DNA from 2 places in the Promicromonospora sp. NPDC059942 genome. Region 1 is predicted to be linked to the other one. Evidence: predicted binding sites of a transcription regulator. Region 1 holds the regulator's gene; the other holds the start of a gene.
What was found. Region 1 encodes Rex, which represses fermentation and respiration genes when NADH is low (regulators of the CRP and FNR family bind a similar motif). Its sites were predicted from a motif close to CTTGTGAANNNNTTCACAAG; they were not measured.

Region 1 (3,391 bases):
GCCCGTGAGCCGGCCGGTGTAGAACCCGTCCTTGTGCTCGGCCACGGTGCCGAGCCCGCCCGTGGCGCCGAGGCGGCGGGCGATGAGCTGCGCGATCTCCACGGGGGTGGCGGTCACGAGCCACACCTGGTGGCCGGCCGCGATGTGCTCGTCGAGCAGCCGGCGCGTGCCGGGGTAGATCCGCAGCGACAGGACGGCGTCCCACACCTCCTCGCCGAGGGTGGCGATCTCCGCGACGCTGCGGCCCGCGATGAGCGAGAGCGCCCGGTCGCGCACCTGGTCGATCTCCTCGCGGTTCTCGCCCCACAGGAGGTAGCGCGCCTGGATCAGGGCGAACCTCAGGATGTCCCGCGTACCGAAGAACTTGCGCTGGTACGCCGACTTGGCCAGGTGAAAGGCGCTCGCACCGCGGATGATCGTGTTGTCGACGTCGAAGAACGCCGCGGTGGCGGACGAGGGGTGCGTCGACGGCATGGAGGTCACTCTATCCGCGTGCCACAGGACGCAAGTCCTCGCCGGGCACCCCGGCAGAAGCGCTGGTAGAACCGGGGAGTGACGCAGAACATCAGGATCCCCGAGGGTGCCGGGCTGGCGCGATTCCTCCATCTGCTCGTCGCCGTGCTGGCTCTGGGCGGCTTCGCGATCGAGTTCGTCATCGCGTTGACCAGCGGCCCAGGTCTCGCCCCGACGCATGCCGAACGGATGGTCCGCTTCTTCAGCTACTTCACCATCCAGTCGAACCTGCTGATCGGCGGGACCTCGCTGGCCCTGGCGCTCGACCCGCGACGGGACGGTCCGGTGTTCCGCGTGCTGCGCCTCGACGGCCTGCTGTGCATCGCCGTCACGGGGATCGTCTACAACACCGTGCTGCGCGGCCTCGAGATGGTTGGCGGCGCGGGGCCGGTGCCGAACACGATGCTTCACGTCCTGGCACCGTTGTTCGCGGTCGTCGTCTGGGTCTGGGTGGGGCCGCGCCCCCGCGTCACGGCGGCCACGGTGTGGTGGTCGGTGGTGTATCCCGTCGCCTGGCTGGTCTACACCTTCGTGCGCGGCGCCGTCACGGGCTGGTATCCCTACCCGTTCCTGGACGCGGACGAGCTGGGCTGGGCGCGGGCGCTGATCAACGCGGGCGGCGTCGCCGTCGTCTTCCTCGTCCTGGCCTGGGGCGTGCGCTGGGCGGACGGGCGGCTGCCGGACACCGACCGTTCGGTGGCCCGCGCGTGACGTAACCTCGGGGCGTGACCACTGCCGCCGAGACCCGGGTCGTTCTCTACACACGCGAGGCGTGCCATCTGTGCGAGGACGCACGCGCCGTCGTCGAGAAGGTGTGCGAGAGCTCCGGGACCGCGTGGCGCGAGGTCGACATCGACAGCGCGCCCGCGCTGCGCGAGAAGTACGGGGAGTACGTCCCCGTGCTCGAGGTGGACGGGATCCAGCAAGGTTTCTGGCGCGTGGACGGTGCGCGCCTTGCACGCCTCCTGGCATGATCGTCCAGGCAGTGTGTGCGTACGCCCGCGACACAGTGGTCGCGGGGAGGGGAGCAGCACGTGGTCGAACTCAGTGACGGGACAGTCCCGGCAGCAACCGTAGGGAGGCTGCCGTACTACCTGCGCGCCCTGCGTGACCTCGCGGCCGAGGGGGTGGACCTCACCTCCTCGACGGAGCTCGCCGAACGGTCGGGCGTCAGCTCGGCGCAGCTGCGCAAGGACCTCTCGTACCTGGGTTCGTTCGGCACGCGCGGCGTCGGGTACGACGTCGAGTCGCTCGCCTCGTACATCACGGTCGCCCTGGGGCTCGAGACGGAGCACCGGCTGGCGATCGTCGGCATCGGAAACCTCGGGCACGCCCTGGCGAACTACTCCGGGTACGCGACGCGCGGCTTCCAGGTGGTGGCACTGCTCGACGCGTCGCCCGACGTCGTGGGCACCGACGTGGCCGGCGTGACCGTGGAGCACGTGCGCGAGGTGGCCGAGGTCATCGAGCGCGAGCGGGTCTCCATGGTGGTGCTCGCGCTGCCGGGCCACGGCGCCCAGGACGTGGCCGACGCCGTCGTCGGCTCGGGCGTCCGGGAGATCCTGAACTTCGCGCCGGTGGCGCTCCAGGTGCCGGACGACGTGGTGGTGCGCTCGGTCGACGTCGGCGGCGAGCTGCAGATCCTGGCCTTCCACGCGGCGACCCGCGCGGCGGCTCTCTGACCCCACAGAAAACGCTGAGTGCGGGGTATTTGTTGGATCAAGCAGCTTGATCCAACAAATACCCCGCACTCAGCGGGGGTGGGACTGGGCTCAGCCCTTGGCGATCGCGCTGACGTCCAGCGTGATCTTGACCTTGTCGCCCACCAGGAAGCCGCCGGTCTCCAGCGTGGCGTTCCACGTGAGGCCGAAGTCCTTGCGGTTGACCTCGAGGTTGGCCTCGAAGCCGGCGCGGTCGTTGCCGAACGGGTCCTTGGCGGTGCCGGTGAACTCGGTCTCCAGCTCGACACCCTTGGTGATGCCGTTGATGGTGAGGTCGCCCGAGATGATGTAGTCGTCGCCGTCGGCCTTGATGTCGGTCGAGGAGAACGTCCAGGTCGGCTTCTCGTCGGCGTGCCAGAAGTCGGCGCTCTTCAGGTGGCCGTCACGACCGGCGTCGCCGGTGCTCACGGAGGCCGCGTCCAGCTCGGCGGTGACGCTCGACGACTCCAGGTCCTCGCCCACCGTGATGGTGCCCGAGGTTACGGCGATGCTGCCGCGCACCTTCGCGATCCCGGCGTGGCGGACGGAGAAGGAGGCAGCGGTGTGGGAGGGGTCGATCTCGTAGACGCCGGTGGTGAGACCTGCGGGGAGCGGGGTGGCCATCAGGGGGACTCCTTGTGGGTTCGACGGTTGAGGTAGATAGTTGAGGGATCAACTAGATCTGATGCGTTCCAACATAACGGGTCCCGTAACGTATTCCTAGAGGGCGCCCGGCACGTCGCAGATCACATTCGGGCCGGCGGGCGATCATGGCTCCCGGCGTGACGGCGTCACCCGGGCCGGCCCTCCTGGCAGCTCGGTGAGCACGAAGGCGGTGGGCGAAGTGGCAGCGGAGACGATCCAGGGTTCCGATCTCTGGCTGACCGAGGAGCAGCAGGGCTCCTGGCGGCACTATCTCGAGGGGACCGCGCGGTTCGTGGAGGCGCTCAGCGCCTTGCACGACCGGACCCTCGACCTCTCGCTCGGGGAGTACAGCCTGCTCGTGCAGCTCTCGGAGGCTCCGGAGCGCACGATGCGCATGTCCACGCTCGCGGACGGCCTGGTGCTCTCGCGCAGCCGCCTGACGCACACGGTCGCGCGCATGGAGGCGCGCGGGCTCGTGGAGCGCCGGGCGGCGGAGGGCGACCGGCGCGGCGTGAACTGCACCATGACCGACG
Region 2 (3,391 bases), on a different contig from region 1:
CTTTTCCGCCTGGGCGAGCTGGGTGGCGTCGTAGTCCACGCCGCCGCCGAGGCTCGGCATCATCGAGGTGAGCTGCGGCTTCCACTCGGCGTACTTCGCCGGGAAGCAGCGCTCCAGCAGGCCGGTCATGGCGGCGACGGCGGTCGAGGCGCCCGGGGAGGCGCCCAGCAGGCCGGCGATGGTGCCGTCCTGGGCCGCGACGACCTCGGTGCCGAACTCCAGCACGCCGCCCTTGCCCTTGACCCACTTGATGACCTGGACGCGCTGACCGGCGGTGATCTTCTCCCAGTCGGCGGGCTGCGCCGTCGGCATGAACCGCTGCAGCTCGTGGAACTTGGTCTCCGGCGCGGCGGCGACCTGGCCGACGAGGTAGCCGGTGAGGTCGAGGTTCTTCACGCCGGCCCCGAGCATCGAGAACACGTTGTGCACGCGCAGCGACGTGATCAGGCCCAGGTACTTGCCCTTCTTGAGGTACTTGGGGCTGAACCCGGCGTAGGGGCCGAACATGAGGTAGCTCTTGCCGTCCACGATGCGCGTGTCCAGGTGGGGCACGGACATCGGCGGGGCGCCGACGTCGGCCTTGCCGTAGACCTTGGCGTTGTGCTGGGCGACGAGCTCGGGGTTGGCGGTGCGCAGGAACTCGCCCGAGATCGGGAAGCCGCCGTAACCGCGCGCCTCCTTGATGCCCGACGCCTGCAGCAGCGGCAGCGCGCCACCGCCCGCGCCGACGAAGACGAACTTCGCGGTGACGGTGCGACGCCGGGTGCCGGCGTTCCAGGAGCGGTCGTTCAGGGTCAGGCGCCAACGGCCGTCCCGCAGCTTCTTGAGCCCGCGCACCTCGTGGTTCACGTGCAGCTCGGTGTTGTGCGCGGTGGCGAAGCCGATCAGCTTCTTGGTCAAGGAGCCGAAGTCGACGTCGGTGCCCGCGGCGGCGCGCGTGGCCGCGATGGGCTCGTCGGCGTCGCGGTCCAGGGTCATCAGCGGGGCCCACGAGCCGATCACGGCGGGGTCGGAGCTGAACTCCATGTCGCTGAACAGCGGGTGGACGCTGAGCGCCTCGTAGCGCCGGCGCAGGAAGTCCACGTTGTCGGCGCCGCGCACGAACGTCATGTGCGGCGTGACGTTGATGAAGTCGGTGCCCTCCATCAGGCCGGCGGTGAGCAGGTGGTTCCAGAACTCGCGGGAGGTGTGGAACTGCTCGTTGATCTTCACCGCCTTGGAGATGTCGACGGAGCCGTCCTTGCGCTCCGGCGTGTAGTTCAGCTCGCAGAGCGCGGAGTGGCCGGTGCCCGCGTTGTTCCACGGGTTCGACGACTCGAGCGCGACCTCGTCGAGGCGCTCGTAGATCCCGACACGCCAGGTCGGCTCAAGGATCGTGAGCAGCGCGCCAAGGGTGGCACTCATGATCCCTCCGCCGATCAGCGCGACGTCGACCTCTTCGGAGGGACGCGGGGCTGTCTGGAGGTAAGAAGTCACGCTCAGAAAGATAGCGCGCTTGTGAAAAGCGGAACGAGCGCTGTGGCATGAATCACGTGATGTGTACCGTGACCTCGCTCACGGTATGGGCGCGGCGCGCCGGGGGACGGCGCCGCCCGCTCGGCGCGCGTCAGCGGACCGTCTGCGGCCCGAGCACCGACAGCAGCCGCAGCTTCTCGTGGCTCTCGCTGCCGGGCAGGGCCGTGTAGACGAGCAGCCGGTGCGACTGGTCCGGGTCGAGGAGGGACTGGCACGTCAGCTCCAGCGCCCCGACCTCCGGGTGCACGAAGTGCTTCACCTCGTGCGGGCGGACGCCGATCTCGTGGGCCGCCCAGACCTCGCGGAACTCCGCGCTGCGCTCCAGGAGGATCTCGGCGTACCGCGCGGCCCGGGAGCCCGGCCCGCGGACGGTCGCGATCTCGCGCAGGCCCGAGGCGAACATCCGCGTCAGGAACGGGTGCTCCTGCGGCGCGTAGAGCGCCCGGGTGGCCGGGTCGGTGAACCAGCGGAAGCCGATGCTGCGCTCCGGCCCGGTGTAACCGGTCGTGTCCCCGGTCAGGGCCACGCCCATCGGCGTCTGCCGCAGGGTCTCGCCGAGCTCGGTGACGATCTCTGCGGGGGTGTCGTCGAGCCGGTCGAGGATGCGCAGCAGCCCGGGGCTGATGTGCTCGCTGGTGGTGCCGCGCACCGGCGGGTGGTGTCCGGCCAGCCGGAACAGGTGGTCGCGCTCGTCCAGCGACAGGTGCAGGCCCTGCGCGATCGACGCGATCATCTGCTCGGACGGGTGGGGCCCGCGCTCGCGCTCCAGCCGGGAGTAGTAGTCGGTCGACATGTTGCACAGCACCGCGACCTCCTCCCGCCGCAGCCCGCTCGTGCGGCGGCGCTGCCCCCGCGGCATCCCGACGTCCTCCGGCTGCAGCAGCTCGCGGCGTCGGCGCAGGAACTCCGCCAGCCCGGTGCGATCGATCACGGCTCCCCCTGTCTCGAGTACCGCTTCTTTCTACCCCGTGCCCGACGGCGGAGCCACGGCCCGCCGATCCCCCCGTACGCGGGGGGACCCGTGACCTGGCGAGCCTGTGATCGGCAGGCCCTGGATAGGTCCGCGTCGTCCGCCCAGGATCGAGGCCGACGACGAACCGATCTCGACGAGCTGGTCTCGACGAGCTGATCTCGACCAACCCGAGGGAGACGTGCCCATGTCACGCACACCGATCGACATCACCGTGCCGAGCCTGGCCGGGAAGCGCGCGCTGGTCACCGGAGCGAGCGACGGGATGGGGCTGGGCATGGCGACCCGGCTGGCCGCGGCCGGCGCCGAGGTGGTCCTGCCCGTGCGCAACCCGCGCAAGGGCGAGGCGGCGGTCGCCACGATCCGGCGCACGGTGCCCGACGCGCGGCTCGTGCTGCGCACGCTCGACCTGTCCTCGCTGGAGTCCGTGGCGGCCCTGGGCGACACCCTGCGCGAGGAGGGCCGCCCGATCCACCTGATGATCAACAACGCGGGCGTCATGCGGCCGCCGAGCCGCCAGACCACCGCCGACGGGTTCGAGCTGCAGACGGGCACCAACCACCTGGGCCACTTCGCGCTGGTCGGCCACCTGCTGCCGCTGCTGCGCGACGGCGGCGCGCGCGTCACCTCGCAGGTCAGCGTCGCGGCCCGGCGCGGCAGCATCAACTGGGACGACCTGAACTGGGAGCGCTCGTACGACGGCATGCGCGCCTACGCCCAGTCCAAGATCGCGTTCGGGCTCTTCGGCCTGGAGCTGGAGCGCCGCAGCCGGGCCCACGGCTGGGGCATCACCAGCAACCTCTCTCACCCCGGCGTCGCGCCCACCAGCCTGCTGGCCGCGCGACCCGAGCTCGGCCGGAGCACCGACACACCCGCCGTCCGGCTGATCCGCGCGCTCTCGGCCCG

Region 2: mqo (malate dehydrogenase (quinone)) is a predicted target of Rex. The motif match lies at 1,495-1,514, and genes of this name have one in related genera.

Annotation. Positions count from the first base shown of each region.
Region 1 covers NZ_JBHWLR010000004.1:49,015-52,405, reverse strand. The annotation lists gene ACFV9Q_RS07600 (HAD family hydrolase) at 1-474, opposite strand, end outside; gene ACFV9Q_RS07595 (Pr6Pr family membrane protein) at 553-1,224, shown strand; gene ACFV9Q_RS07590 (glutaredoxin family protein) at 1,239-1,487, shown strand; gene ACFV9Q_RS07585 (redox-sensing transcriptional repressor Rex) at 1,548-2,195, shown strand; gene ACFV9Q_RS07580 (YceI family protein) at 2,286-2,837, opposite strand; gene ACFV9Q_RS07575 (MarR family winged helix-turn-helix transcriptional regulator) at 3,058-3,391, shown strand, end outside.
Region 2 covers NZ_JBHWLR010000014.1:38,275-41,665, reverse strand. The annotation lists gene mqo (malate dehydrogenase (quinone)) at 1-1,476, opposite strand, end outside; gene ACFV9Q_RS20935 (helix-turn-helix transcriptional regulator) at 1,607-2,446, opposite strand; gene ACFV9Q_RS20930 (SDR family oxidoreductase) at 2,673-3,391, shown strand, end outside.